3 regions of the Stappia sp. G46H5W genome follow, and region 2 is predicted to be linked to each of the others. Evidence: predicted binding sites of a transcription regulator. Region 2 holds the regulator's gene; each other region holds the start of a gene.
What was found. Region 2 encodes PhoB, which activates phosphate uptake and scavenging genes when phosphate is short. Its sites were predicted from a motif close to TGTCATNNANCTGTCAT; they were not measured.
Positions count from the first base shown of each region.

Region 1 (4,184 bases), on a different contig from region 2:
TTCGTGGTCACCGCGACGCTGGCCACCTTCTGGAAGAACGCACGGATCGACACCGCATTGGTGGTGTCGTCCGCCCCCTGGTCGATGACCTTCAGGACGTCCTGCGGCCCGAGGATCGAGGCAGTCACCTGCACGCCGCCGGTGCCCCAGCCATAAGGCATGGGCATCTCGCGACTGGCAAAGGGCACCTGGTATCCGGGAATGGCGATGGCCTTGAGAATGGCCCGGCGGATCATCCGCTTCGTCTGCTCGTCCAGATAGGCGAAGTTGTAGGTGGCGAGGTCGTCGCCGAGTGCGGTTGCAGCGCTCATTCGGCAGCCTCCTGCGTGTCGCTTTCACGTGTCTGCCGCGCCTCGAACTCAGCCCGCATCCGGCGGACGAGATCCAGCTCCGCCTGGAAGTCGACATAGTGCGGCAGTTTCAGATGCTCGACGAAGCCCGTCGCCTGGACGTTGTCGGCATGGGAGATGACGAATTCCTCGTCCTGCGCCGGGGCAACGCGGTCCTCGCCCAGCTCGCCGGCGCGCAGCGACCGGTCGACGAGTGCCATCGCCATCGCCTTGCGCTCCGACTGGCCAAACACCAGGCCATAGCCGCGGGTGAACTGCGGCGGCAGTTTCGCCGAGCCGGCGAACTGGTTGACCATCTGGCATTCGGTCACGCGGATGCGGCCGAGCGAGACGGCAAAACCGAGCTCGGGCACGTCGATCTCTACCTCAACCTCGCCGATGCGGATCTCGCCAGCGAAGGGATGCGTGCGCCCGTAGCCGCGCTGGGTGGAATAGCCGAGGGCCAGCAAAAACCCCTCATCGCCGCGCGCAAGAGCCTGAAGGCGCAGATCGCGCGCCATCGGAAACTCCATCGGCTCGCGCGTCAGGTCGCCGGAGGGTTCCTGCGGCATCTCGGCCGGGTCTCCCGAATAGGCCCGCTCGATCAGGTCTTCCTGCGCCAGAATGTCGGCGACGCGGGTCAGCGGCTCGCCTTCGCTTTCGCGCGCCGGGGCCGGCGCCACCGTCTCGTCGCCGGCAAGGGCAGGATCGAGCAGGCGATGCGTGTAGTCGAAGGTCGGACCGAGAACCTGTCCCCCGGGCAAATCCTTGTAGGTGGCCGAAACCCGCCGCTCGGCAACCATCTCGCCGGTCTCGACCGGCAGCGAGGCACCGAAGCGCGGCAGGGTCGTGCGATAGGCGCGCAGCAGGAAGATCGCTTCGATCATGTCGCCCCGCGCCTGCTTGACGGCCAGCGCGGCAAGCTCAGGCGCGTAGAGGGAGGCTTCCGCCATCACCCGGTCGACGGCCAGCGCCAGCTGCTCGACGAGCTGTTCGACGGTGATCGAGGGAAGGGACCGGTCGCCGCGGCGACGGTCGGCCAGCATCTTGTGGGCGTTGGCAATGGCCGCCTCGCCGCCCTTGACTGCGACATACATCAGCCCGCCTCCGTCTCGTTGGCATGGGATACGACCGTGCTGCGCGGCAGCGCCATCATGCGCAGCCCCGCGACGAGCACGACATCGACACCGCGCGGAAAGAGCGCCCGGTTCGCGGCGCGTTGAGCCACGAAATCTTCCGGCAGACCGACCGGCCCCACGATCCGCTGACCGTCGATGCCGGGCCCCTCCAGCATCAGGCGCACGCCGCCCTCCAGCGCCTCCACCTCGACCACCAGCGTCGTCGAGCGGTCGGGATATTCCTGCGTTCCGACGGCAAAGGCGTCCATTGCCGGCATGTTCGCGCCCCTTGCGAAGGCGAAAGCGGACCTTTCGGCCCCCAGCACCACCGGCGCACCGCACTGGAAGGACAGCCAGGCCCGCACGCTCTCGCTGTCGGCCCCTTCGCCGAGCCAGACCGGCGTATCGGGATCGCACATCGCCAGCGCCACTGCCCCGGAGCCCTGCCCCAGCGGCGCGGGCGGCGCGATGGAGACGGGAAGATCATGAACGGTGCCGGGGCGGGCCATCGCATCCATCAGGGCGCGAAAGACGGCCTGCGCCTCGAAAACCGGACCGTTGAAGCCGCCGGAGACGGCAACCGTGGAAAGAAGGGCTTCGGACATCAGTCGTCTCCCCGGACCATTGTGAAGAAGTCGACGCGGGTGGCCGCCGCCTCGCGCTTGACGCGGGAGATCTCGCCCGCACGAGCCGCTGCCAGCGGCGCCAGCACCTGCGCCTCGATTTCGTCGCGGCGCGCGCCCTCGCTCCACATCGCGGCAAGCACTGCACAAAGGCGCGCCTTCGCCCGGTCCTGCCCGAGCGCATAGGCATGGCCGACAGTGCCGCCGGCAAGCCGGACGGTGGCCCGTGTCACCGCCGCCTCGCCGAGGTTGAAAGGAGCGCCATCACCACCGATGCGGCCGCGCACCATGACCAGGCCGATCTCAGGCCCGCGCACCGGCATCGCCTCCGGCAGATCGCCGAGCGCCGCCGCGCAGGCCGCGATCTCCACGCCGGGAGAAGCCGCCAGCACGTCCATCAGCCGCTTGAGGCCAGGCCCCGCCTCGCTTTGCGTTTCAGCTTCCGCCATCTGCCGCTCCGTTCCTGAATTCGCACTTGCCCGGACGATTGCCAGTCACCGCAACCGCGGCGGCATGCCCTTCGGGCTCCAGGCTGACTACACCCGCCATCTATATTTGTCTAGTATTATAGACAACCGACATAATGGAGCCTACAAGTTCCGCGTGACGACGGCATGACAGCGCCAGCCCGCCCCTCGTCCGTGGGCCTGGGCCTGGGCATGAGCAAGCACATGCCCCGACAGTTGTTGGCTGTCAGCGCCCGGCCTTGCTAGAAGAGCAAGGGCCGAAGCGGCGGCGAAGGGACACGCATGAGCGGAATTGAACGGCAGACGGGGGTCGCCCTGTGGCGGCAGATCGCCGACGAAATTCGCGCTGCCATCGGCAATGGCGACCATGACGACACGGGGCGCCTGCCGACCGAGGCGGTGCTGGCCGCGCGCTTCGACGTCAACCGCCACACGGTACGGCAGGCCCTGGCGGCACTTGCCCGGGAAGGCGTCGTGGAGACCGTGCAGGGGCGCGGCACCACCATCGTCCCGCGTCGCCGCGTCACCTACCCGATCAGCACCCGAACCCGCTTTTCCGCCGGCCTCGGCGGTCAGGTGGCTCAGGCCGTCACGCGCCTCGTCGGCGTCTCGCAGGAAAGCGCGACACCGGAACTTGCGGCTCAATTGCGGCTCGCCGAGGGGGCCCCGCTGCTCCGGCTCGAAACGCTTGGCGAGGCGGACGGGGTCCCCCTGTCCCGCGCCGTCCACTGGTTCGACGCCGAGCGCTTCGCCGGACTGCCCGACGCCTATCGCCGCGAAGGATCGATCACGCGGGCACTGGCGGCCTGCGGCGTCGCTGATTATGTGCGTCAATCGACGGAGATTTCGGCAGCCCCGGCCACCGCCTCCGACCGGGCGGACCTTGCCCTGCAGCCCGGTGCCGTGGTCCTGCTCACCCGTTCGCTCAACGTGGATGCGCAAGGGCATCCGATCCAGGCCAGCCACAGCCGCTTTGCCGCAGACCGCGTCAGCCTCTCGGTCGCAACCGAGCCCGGCTCGTCGTCCTGAGCAGAGGAGCGTTGTGCAGCCTAGGAAGCGCGCAGACGACCGGCCAGCCGCTCGAGCATCGCAAGACATGCTCCGAGCTGATCGAGCGATACGAACTCGTCCGGCTTGTGGGCCTGCGCGATCGAGCCCGGGCCGCAGACGACGACCGACATTCCCAGCTGCTGGAAAAGACCGGCCTCCGTCCCAAAGGACACGACATCGGCACCGTTGGCGCCCGTCAGCTCGGCGACGATGCGGCGCGCCTCGTTCTCTTCCACCGGTTCCAGTCCCGCGACTTCCCCCACCACCTCGCGGCGGATCGAGGCCTGCGGATGCACGGCGCGCATGGCCGGCAGCAGCTCGTCGTGGACATAGGCATCGATGGCTTCGCACACATAGGCACGGTCGGCCTCGGTGACCGGGCGCATCTCCCAGTCGAGGCTGGCGAGCCCGGGGATGACGTTGTGCGCCACCCCGCCCATCAGCCGCCCGAGCTGGAGCGTCGTCCAGGGCGGATCGAAGCGGCTGGCTGCAGGCGCCCTCTCCTTCAACTGCTCCTTCAGCTCCATCAGCCGCATGCCGTAGCGCAGCGCATATTCCACCGCGTTGACGCCGGCATCGGGAGCCGAGCCATGCCCC
Region 1 is NZ_JBZFLL010000004.1:572,689-576,872, reverse strand. Features, by position in the region: gene ACVJ6E_RS15520 (alpha-D-ribose 1-methylphosphonate 5-phosphate C-P-lyase PhnJ) at 1-311, opposite strand, end outside; gene ACVJ6E_RS15515 (carbon-phosphorus lyase complex subunit PhnI) at 308-1,426, opposite strand; gene phnH (phosphonate C-P lyase system protein PhnH) at 1,426-2,052, opposite strand; gene phnG (phosphonate C-P lyase system protein PhnG) at 2,052-2,519, opposite strand; gene phnF (phosphonate metabolism transcriptional regulator PhnF) at 2,820-3,566, shown strand; gene argE (acetylornithine deacetylase) at 3,587-4,184, opposite strand, start outside.
Region 1: the regulator PhoB is predicted to act here: its motif matches at 2,674-2,690, upstream of phnF (phosphonate metabolism transcriptional regulator PhnF).

Region 2 (4,184 bases):
CTTCCATCGTCTTCGGTATCCTCGGCCTTGCGGCGTTCATCCAGTTCGCACACCTGCCGCAGTCGGCACCGATCGTCGGTGGCCTGGTCCTGACGCTGATGACGCTGCCGACCATCATCATCTCGACGCGTGCCTCGCTGAAGGCGGTGCCGCCGTCGATCCGCGATGCAGCGCTGGGTGTCGGCGCCTCCAAGATGCAGTCGGTGTTCCACCATGTGCTGCCGCTGGCCGCACCCGGCATCCTCACCGGCACCATCATCGGCCTTGCCCAGGCACTCGGCGAGACCGCGCCGCTGCTGCTCATCGGCATGGTCGGCTTCATCGCTTCCAACTACCCCGGCAGCCTCGCATCCGGCTTCCTCGATCCGAACTCGGCCATGCCGGCCCAGATCTACGAGTGGGCCAAGCGCGCGGACCCGGCCTTCTACGAGCGGGCATGGGGCGGCATCATCGTCCTGCTGCTGTTCCTCATGACCATGAACATCGTCGCGATCATCCTGCGCCGTCGTTTCGAGCGTCGCTGGTAAGGGGGCTTTCCAAGCCATGAACCAAATGACCAAGCCTGAGAAAGTCGCCGCCATGAACGAGGCCAAGATTTCAGCCGAGAAGGTCCAGGTCTTCTACGGCGACACCCACGCCATCAAGGATGTGAGCATCCGCATCGAGGAGAAGACGGTCACCGCCTTCATCGGCCCGTCGGGCTGCGGCAAGTCGACCTTCCTTCGCTGCATCAACCGGATGAACGACACGATCGACGTCTGCCGCGTCGAGGGCAACATCCTGATCGACGGAGAGGACATCTACGATCCCAAGGTCGACCCCGTGCAGCTGCGCGCCAAGGTCGGCATGGTGTTCCAGAAGCCGAACCCGTTCCCCAAGTCGATCTTCGACAACATCGCCTACGGCCCGCGCATCCACGGCCTGGCCCGCAACAAGGCGGCGCTGGAGGAGATCGTCGCCTCCAGCCTGCAGAAGGCCGGCCTGTGGAACGAGGTGAAGGACCGCCTCGACGAGCCGGGCACCGGCCTGTCCGGCGGCCAGCAGCAGCGCCTGTGCATTGCCCGCGCCATCGCCGTCAGCCCGGAAGTGATCCTGATGGACGAGCCCTGCTCGGCCCTCGATCCCATCGCCACCGCCAAGGTGGAGGAGCTGATCGACGAGCTGCGTGAGAACTACACAATCGTCATCGTCACCCACTCCATGCAGCAGGCCGCCCGCGTCTCGCAGCGCACGGCCTTCTTCCACCTCGGCAACCTGGTCGAGGAAGGGGCGACGAACGACATCTTCACCAACCCCCGGGACAAGCGCACCCAGGACTACATCACCGGCCGCTTCGGCTAGTCTGGACCAGCCGCGGGAACAGACGGGATGACGCGTGCACCTTGCCGCGCCCCGAATGGAGAAGAGACATGAGCCAACATACCGTTTCGTCGTTCGACGAGGAGCTGAAGGAAGTCGCCGGCCGGGTGTCGGAGATGGGCGGCCTCGCCGAGATGATGCTGAACGATTCCGTGCAGGCCCTGGTGCGCATGGACAAGGAACTTGCCCGCCGCGTGATCGCACAGGACAAGCGGGTCGATGCCCTGCAGTTCGAGATCGAGGAGCAGGCGATCCTGATCATCGCCCGCCGTCAGCCGGTCGCCAGCGACCTGCGCGACGTGATCTCGGCGATGCGCATCTCCAACGACCTTGAGCGCGTCGGCGATCTCGCCAAGAACGTCGCCAAGCGCGTCATCGCCATCGAGGGTACCTTCGACTCCAAGAAGTTCGCCCTCGGCGTGGAGCACATGACCGAGCTCGCCCAGAGCCAGCTCAAGGATGTGCTGGATGCCTATGCCGGCCGGGACGGCGTGGCGGCGGCCTCCGTGCGCGACCGCGACGACGAGGTCGACGCGCTCTACACTTCGATCTTCCGCGAACTCCTCACCTACATGATGGAGGATCCGCGGCAGATCTCGGTCTGCGCCCATCTGCTGTTCTGCGCCAAGAACATCGAGCGCATCGGCGACCATGCAACCAACATCGCCGAAAACGTCATGTACATGTCGACCGGCGTGCTGCCGACCGACGAGCGTCAGAAGGTCGACGAGACCGGCATCGAGACCGATACCGCGTCCTGAGGACGCCCTGGCAACCTGACGATGGCGCGGACGGCCCTGCCGTCCGCCGCCGCTGACAACGAGAGCCGGCAAGGCGGCGCGAGCGAAAAGCCGCGCCGATGCCTCCCGGCCGGGTCGATTGGACAAGGGTATCCGACATGCCGAAGGTCCTTATTGTCGAGGACGAAGAGCCTCTCATCATGATGCTGCGCTACAATCTCGAGGCCGAGGGCTACACGGTCGAGACCTGCATGCGCGGTGACGAGGCCGATCTTCTCCTGCGCGAGAGCCAGCCGGACCTGCTGCTTCTCGACTGGATGCTGCCGGGTCTGTCCGGCATCGAACTGTGCCGCCGCCTGCGCTCGCGTGCCGAGACGGAACGTCTGCCGGTGATCATGCTCACCGCCCGCGGCGAGGAGCAGGAGCGCATCCGCGGCCTTGCCACCGGTGCCGACGACTATGTGGTGAAGCCGTTCTCGATCCCGGAGCTGATGGCGCGGGTGCGCGCGATGCTGCGCCGGGCAAAACCGGAGGTCGTCTCCTCGCTGTTGCGCGCGGGCGATCTGGAACTTGACCGGGAGACACACCGGGTGCGCCGCTCGGGCCGCGAGATCCATCTCGGCCCGACCGAGTTTCGCCTGCTGGAGTTCCTGATGACCTCGCCGGGGCGTGTCTTTTCGCGCGAGCAGCTGCTCGACGGCGTCTGGGGCCATGACGTCTATGTCGACGAGCGCACGGTCGATGTGCATGTCGGGCGCCTGCGCAAGGCCATCAACCGCGGCAAGGTGCCGGATCCGATCCGCACCGTGCGCGGCGCCGGCTACGCCTTCAACGACCAGTTCGCCGCCGCCTCCTGAAACCCGCAGCTAGCGGAAACGCCGGGGCGGCTGTCGCGCCGTCTATCTGCGAACCGGCACCAGAATGCGAAAAGGCCCGCCGCGGATACCGCAGGCGGGCCTTTCTCGTAACTGCGCCCCCGGAAACGGGCCGGGGCGTTGCCTCAGCCGTTGGCAACGTTGCGGTCGCGGCGGCGGTCGCTCGCCGGCTGGTAGGCGATGCGGCAATGATAGGTGCAGTAGGGGACGCCCGGGTTCGACGGGTGGCCGCAGAAGTAGAAGTCTTCCTTGGTCGGGTCGCCGATCGGCCATTTGCAGGTCCGCTCGGTCAGCGTCAGGATCGTCGCACGCTTGGCGATCGGCACCAACTCGGCAACCGGCTTGGCCTGCGGCGCGGGAGCCGCGACCGGAGCGGTCTCGATCTTCAGCGCGGTGGCGCCCACCGTCTGCGGTGCCGAGGGGGCGTTGCCGCCCTGCTGCTGGGTCGCGGCCTGTGCCGCTTCCTCCGCGCCGCCCTTGGCCGGCTTGGCGCGCGCCTTCTGGGCGGGAGCCGCCGCCTTGGCGCGTCCCGACAGGCCGAGGCGGTGAACCTTGCCGATCACCGCATTGCGGGTCACGCCGCCCAGTTCTGCAGCGATCTGGCTGGCGCTCAGCCCGTCGGTCCAGAGCTTTTTGAGAAGGTCGACGCGTTCGCTTGTCCAGGACATGCGCTCAACTCCGTGTTTGATCGGGCCCCGACATCTGGTTAATAAAAGGTTATCGGCACACCGTGAGGGTGCCCCGCTCATTGCCGGATTTTGAGGCTATTGTGAGTCGGATACACGAGATCTCGTATTTCTTGACTGCAAAGCTACAATATGCCGGGTTTGCGGTTCAAGGTGAGGGGGCGATTCACCTGGGGATTGATACGGTTTTCCCCAGAAAAGGCCGTTTCCGGCGACTTTGGTTTCGCCGCGGCCCGAGCGGCGCGCATAGCCAATTCCGTTGACTTTCCCGCGCTCTCCCGGTGTATAACGGGGCTTCCTCGCCGTGCCGCCTCTCGTGGGCGGCATAATTGCTTTCGGCGATGCCTGTCGGCGGTTCTTGCCGCTCTTTGCGGCGGCATGACGGCAGCGTTCCGACAGCAGGCGAGGGGATCGAAGGCGGCTCGCTCCGCCAAGGCATCTCCCCGGCAGGACAGCCGGTCAATGGGAGCAGGTAAGGACATGGAAGGCTCATCTCTCTATCAGACCTACAGCCGCGCGAACCT
Region 2 is NZ_JBZFLL010000001.1:1,020,763-1,024,946, reverse strand. Features, by position in the region: gene pstA (phosphate ABC transporter permease PstA) at 1-527, shown strand, start outside; gene pstB (phosphate ABC transporter ATP-binding protein PstB) at 580-1,341, shown strand; gene phoU (phosphate signaling complex protein PhoU) at 1,410-2,120, shown strand; gene phoB (phosphate regulon transcriptional regulator PhoB) at 2,258-2,956, shown strand; gene ACVJ6E_RS04180 (GcrA family cell cycle regulator) at 3,100-3,642, opposite strand; gene ACVJ6E_RS04175 (aspartate aminotransferase family protein) at 4,141-4,184, shown strand, end outside.

Region 3 (4,184 bases), on a different contig from region 2:
GACCGGCACGCGGTAGAGCTTCTTCAGCCGGGCATTGTCGCCGATCTGGTTGTCCCGCTCGATGAGGTAGACGTGCTCGCCGTGGAGCGCGATCTCCGACAGGCCGACCCAGCCCGTCTCCGCCCGCTCCAGCGGATAGCGCACCGCGCCCCATTCCTTCGTGGCGGTGTTGTAGGAAACCAGCTTCACCGTGTCCTTCGGGTCGTCCTTCCACGGGCGCTGGATCGCGATCCACAGCGTGTCGCCGATCAGCGTCACGCCTTCGGCGCCGAAGCGGGTCTCCCCCGCCAGCAGCTCAGGCGGGAAGGCGACCTGCGCCTTGATCTCGCCCTTGCCGTCGACGCGGTAGAGCGCATGCGGCACCAGCTTGTCGGAGCGCCCTTCCGAGGCGAGCCAGAACCCGCCCTTGCCGTCGGCGACGATGCCTTCCAGATCGAGCAGCTGCGCCGGCTGGCCGGCCCGCGTCACGCGGATCGCATCGGTGATGCGGGCGGGATGGGCGCTTGCATCGATGCGGAAGATCGTCGGCTGCATGGCGTAGGCGCTGTCGTTCACCGCATAGAGAATGCCCGGCTCGCTCGGGTCGGCGGCAAGGCCCGACAGGGCGCCGAAGCCGATCGGCCGCCCCGCGTCATCCATCCGCGACACGATCATCGGATAGGCGGCAACCCCTTCCGCCCGCTCATAGAGCGTCACATGCGAGCGCAGGCCCGTCTCCTCGACGAGATCCGCCTCGTTGGAGACGGCGAAGAGGTTGCGTCCCGGAATGGCGACCGCCCCTTCCGGCGCAACGCCGGTCGGCAGCAGCTGGACGAAGTCCGGCGCCGCGCCCGTATCGCGATAGACGCCGATGGCCGAGCCGCGCTCGGACAGCACGAAGATCAGCGTCTCCTCGCCGAAGCGGTCGACCTCCAGCCCTTCGGGTTCGGCGCCCTTGTTGCCCGAACGCTTCTCCGGATAGTGGCCGGCCATTGCGACGCGGTACTCGAAGTCGAGACCGCTCTCGTGGAGCACCTCGCCGGACTTGGATAGAATTGTGAAGCCGCGCGAGCCGCCCTCGTAGTCGCCCTCGTTGGCGATCACCAGCCGCTCGCCGTCCAGCCACTTCACCGCATCCGGCTCTCGGGCAACGCCAGTCAGCGTGCCGTCGAAGGTCAGCGCGCCCTCTTCCTCGACGTCGACATTCTCCAGATCGACGGTCCCTGCGGAGAAATGCGAGAGGATTTCGCCGCTGGCCCCGTCGACGATGACGATGTGGTTGTTTTCCTGCAGCGTCACCGCGACCTCGTTGGCCGCGTTGATGTCGACGAACTCCGGCTCCGGATCCTCCGGGGCGATGGCAGCCAGGCCCGTCAGGTCGACCTTGCGGGCATTGGCGCAGTCGGGCAGCCCGTCCGTCACCGGCAGCAGCACCAGGAAGCCCGCCGGCATCTGCGGCAGCGCGCCGTCGTTCAGGTCCTCGTCGCGCTCGTTCTCGATGGCGACGGCAACGAGGTCGCCGGAGGGCGACAGGGCGACGGAGTCGGGCTGGCCGCCCAGATCGCAGGACGCCCCGACCTTGCGTGTGGCAATGTCGATCGTCACCAGCCGGCCGGACGGCGCGGTGTAGCTCTTCGAGGTGTTGACGCCGGCGAAGACCTGTCCGCCCAGCACCGCTACCGAGGTCGGCTCGCCGTCGAGGCCGACGAAACCGGCCGGCTTCGGCGCTGCCGCATCCGTGATGTCGATAAAGCCGACGCCGCCCAGCGGGCTGTCGGAATAGACGAGCATCATCCCGTCGGCGGTCGCGGCGATGATCTCGGCCGAGGTTTCGGTCTTGCCGTCCGTGCCGGCCGGCAGGTTGGTGTTGACCGGGAAGGAAGCGACCCGGTTGAACACCGGATCGGCGGAGGCCGCGACGGTCGAGCCGAGAAGCGCGGCGGCAAGCGCGCCGAGCACCGAGAATTTCATGGATGTTTCCCCCGAAAATGGCAGGCGGCGCCTACGCCGGTCCGGCAGTGTTACGGGGTGGACATGACATCTGCTTGACAGCCGGAGCGGGTCGCCAAAACCCTTTTACGCCAGGGGTTTGCGGTAGCGACGGGCAAGGTACACGACGGCTCCGGACTTCAAGGTGCCATAGAGGATCGAGCCCTTGGCGCCGGAAAACTCCTTCAAGAACCGCCGCATCATGGCGGTCTTCTGGATGCGGCTCATCTTGCGCTCGTTGACCGCGTCGAGCGCGCTGACCACGCCCGGCGACAGGTTGGTTTCGCTCTCCAGCACCAGGCCCGATGCGCCGAGATCCCGGTCCAGCCCTTCGATCATCGTCGAGGCACGCATGTCGGCCCAGGTGAAGCAGCCACCCGGCGCCAGCACCCGCGCCACTTCGCGGGCGAAGGCCGGCACATTGGCGTAGCAATGGGAGGACTCGATGTTGACGACGATGTCGAAGCTTGCGTCCGCAAAGGGCAGCGCCTCCGCATCGCCCACCTCGAAGGTAAGGTTCGGCGTGTCGCTGTTGAGCTGCCGCGCCCGCCGCACCGTCTCGGGCGAGTAGTCGAGGCCGGTCACCGCGGCCGGCGCCATGTAGCGGGCGATGTAGCGCGCTCCGCCGCCCCGGCCCGAGCCCACTTCCAGAACGCGCGCGCCCTCGACTGCGAGCCCGGCCATCGCCTGATGGTAGAGCCCGATGAAGGCGCGCTCCGGCTCATCCTCCGCCGTCAGCGGAAAGGCGTCGCCCGCCGGCATGTAGCCGTAGTTCATGAAGCGCCAGTCGCTGTCGCGCCAGGTTCTGGAGAGGATGTTGTAGAGCCGCTTCCACGCCCATTTGCGGCTCTTCGGGAAGGCGCCGCGCTCGACCGCACGCAGGATGTAGACGAAGGCGCGGCTGGTCATCAGGCGGGGGTCTCCTGCGCCGCGCTGTCGGCGGCATACTCGTTGGCGAGCCAGGCCCGCCCCTTGCGGATGAGGTCGCTGTCGTCGACCTTTCGCGGATCATAGCCCGGCAGGTAGTAGCACAGGAAGGACCAGAGGCTGACCCGCGTATAGCCGGGCGAGACCATCTGCAGCCAGGCGAAGCGCGACCAGAACCGGAAGCCGGTGCGGATGCCGTCGGCCTGCGCGTGCAGGCGCACGTTGCGCAGGAAGATCCGCACGAAATGGACCGCCGTGAGGTTCATCGCCGAAACGCGAAGCCCGTAGCGCTTCCAGGCCGGCATGCCGGCCGCTGCCCGCTTGTAGACGTCGAGCGCGACCGCCTTGTGTTCCAGTTCCTCCAGCGCGTGCCACATCCACAGGCGCCGATAGGCCGGGTGCGCGTTGGAGAGGATTTTCTGGTGGCGCAGCGTCATGGTCGAGAAGTTTGCCGTCAGATGCTCGACCGCACAGGTCACCGCCAGCCGCAACAGGGGCACGTTGACGCTGCCGAGCACCGACTTCACCGGCCGCTCCATCGCCTCCACGTCGTAGCCGAGCCTCGCCAGCGTGCGGTTGTAGTCTTCGTGCTCGCGCGTGTGGAACGCCTCCTGCACCGCGTAGCCGTTGATTTCCTTGATCAGTTCCGGGTCGCCGAGCTTGGACGCATAGTGCTTCAGCGAGCGGATGAAGAACCGTTCGCCTTCGGGCAGGAAGATCGAGAAGGCGTCGAACATCGCGGTGCGCATCGGATCGCCGTCGAACCAGTGGCGCTCCGGATTGCCGGAGATGTTGAAGCGGATGTCGCGCGGCACGATCTCGTCGTCGTCATGCTCGCCTGCCCAACCGGGCATGGTTGCGCTCGTCATTAATACGGACCTTATGGAGTGTTGGACGTAAGGTAAAATGAGCGAGTTGCCCTTGCAAGACGTCCCGAGCCTCCGTCACACATATGAGTCACACCGGCGCTAGGGTCCAGCCAGAGGCCGCCGATGCGGCCCGCTTCCGGCCAGCGACAGGAGAGCCAGCATGGATCGCGACACCCAGCCCGACATCGATTTCGAGGACTTTTCCTTCGACGCATTCGACGAGGCCCGCCGGCCCGGCCCGCAGGCAACCGGCTTCGACCAGGTGGTCGAGCGCGCACTGAGCCGCCGTGGTTTCCTGGGCGTTCTGGCCTATGGCTCGGGCGCTGCCGCCATGGGCCTCGGCACGGGCATGACCGGCCTGCTGTCGTCCGTCTCGGCCGAAGCCGCGACCTCGCGCTTCGCATTCACGCCGATCCCGAT
Region 3 is NZ_JBZFLL010000003.1:549,265-553,448, forward strand. Features, by position in the region: gene ACVJ6E_RS12740 (esterase-like activity of phytase family protein) at 1-1,950, opposite strand, end outside; gene ACVJ6E_RS12745 (class I SAM-dependent methyltransferase) at 2,056-2,877, opposite strand; gene ACVJ6E_RS12750 (metal-dependent hydrolase) at 2,877-3,749, opposite strand; gene ACVJ6E_RS12755 (PhoX family protein) at 3,925-4,184, shown strand, end outside.
Region 3: the regulator PhoB is predicted to act here: its motif matches at 2,014-2,030, upstream of ACVJ6E_RS12740 (esterase-like activity of phytase family protein).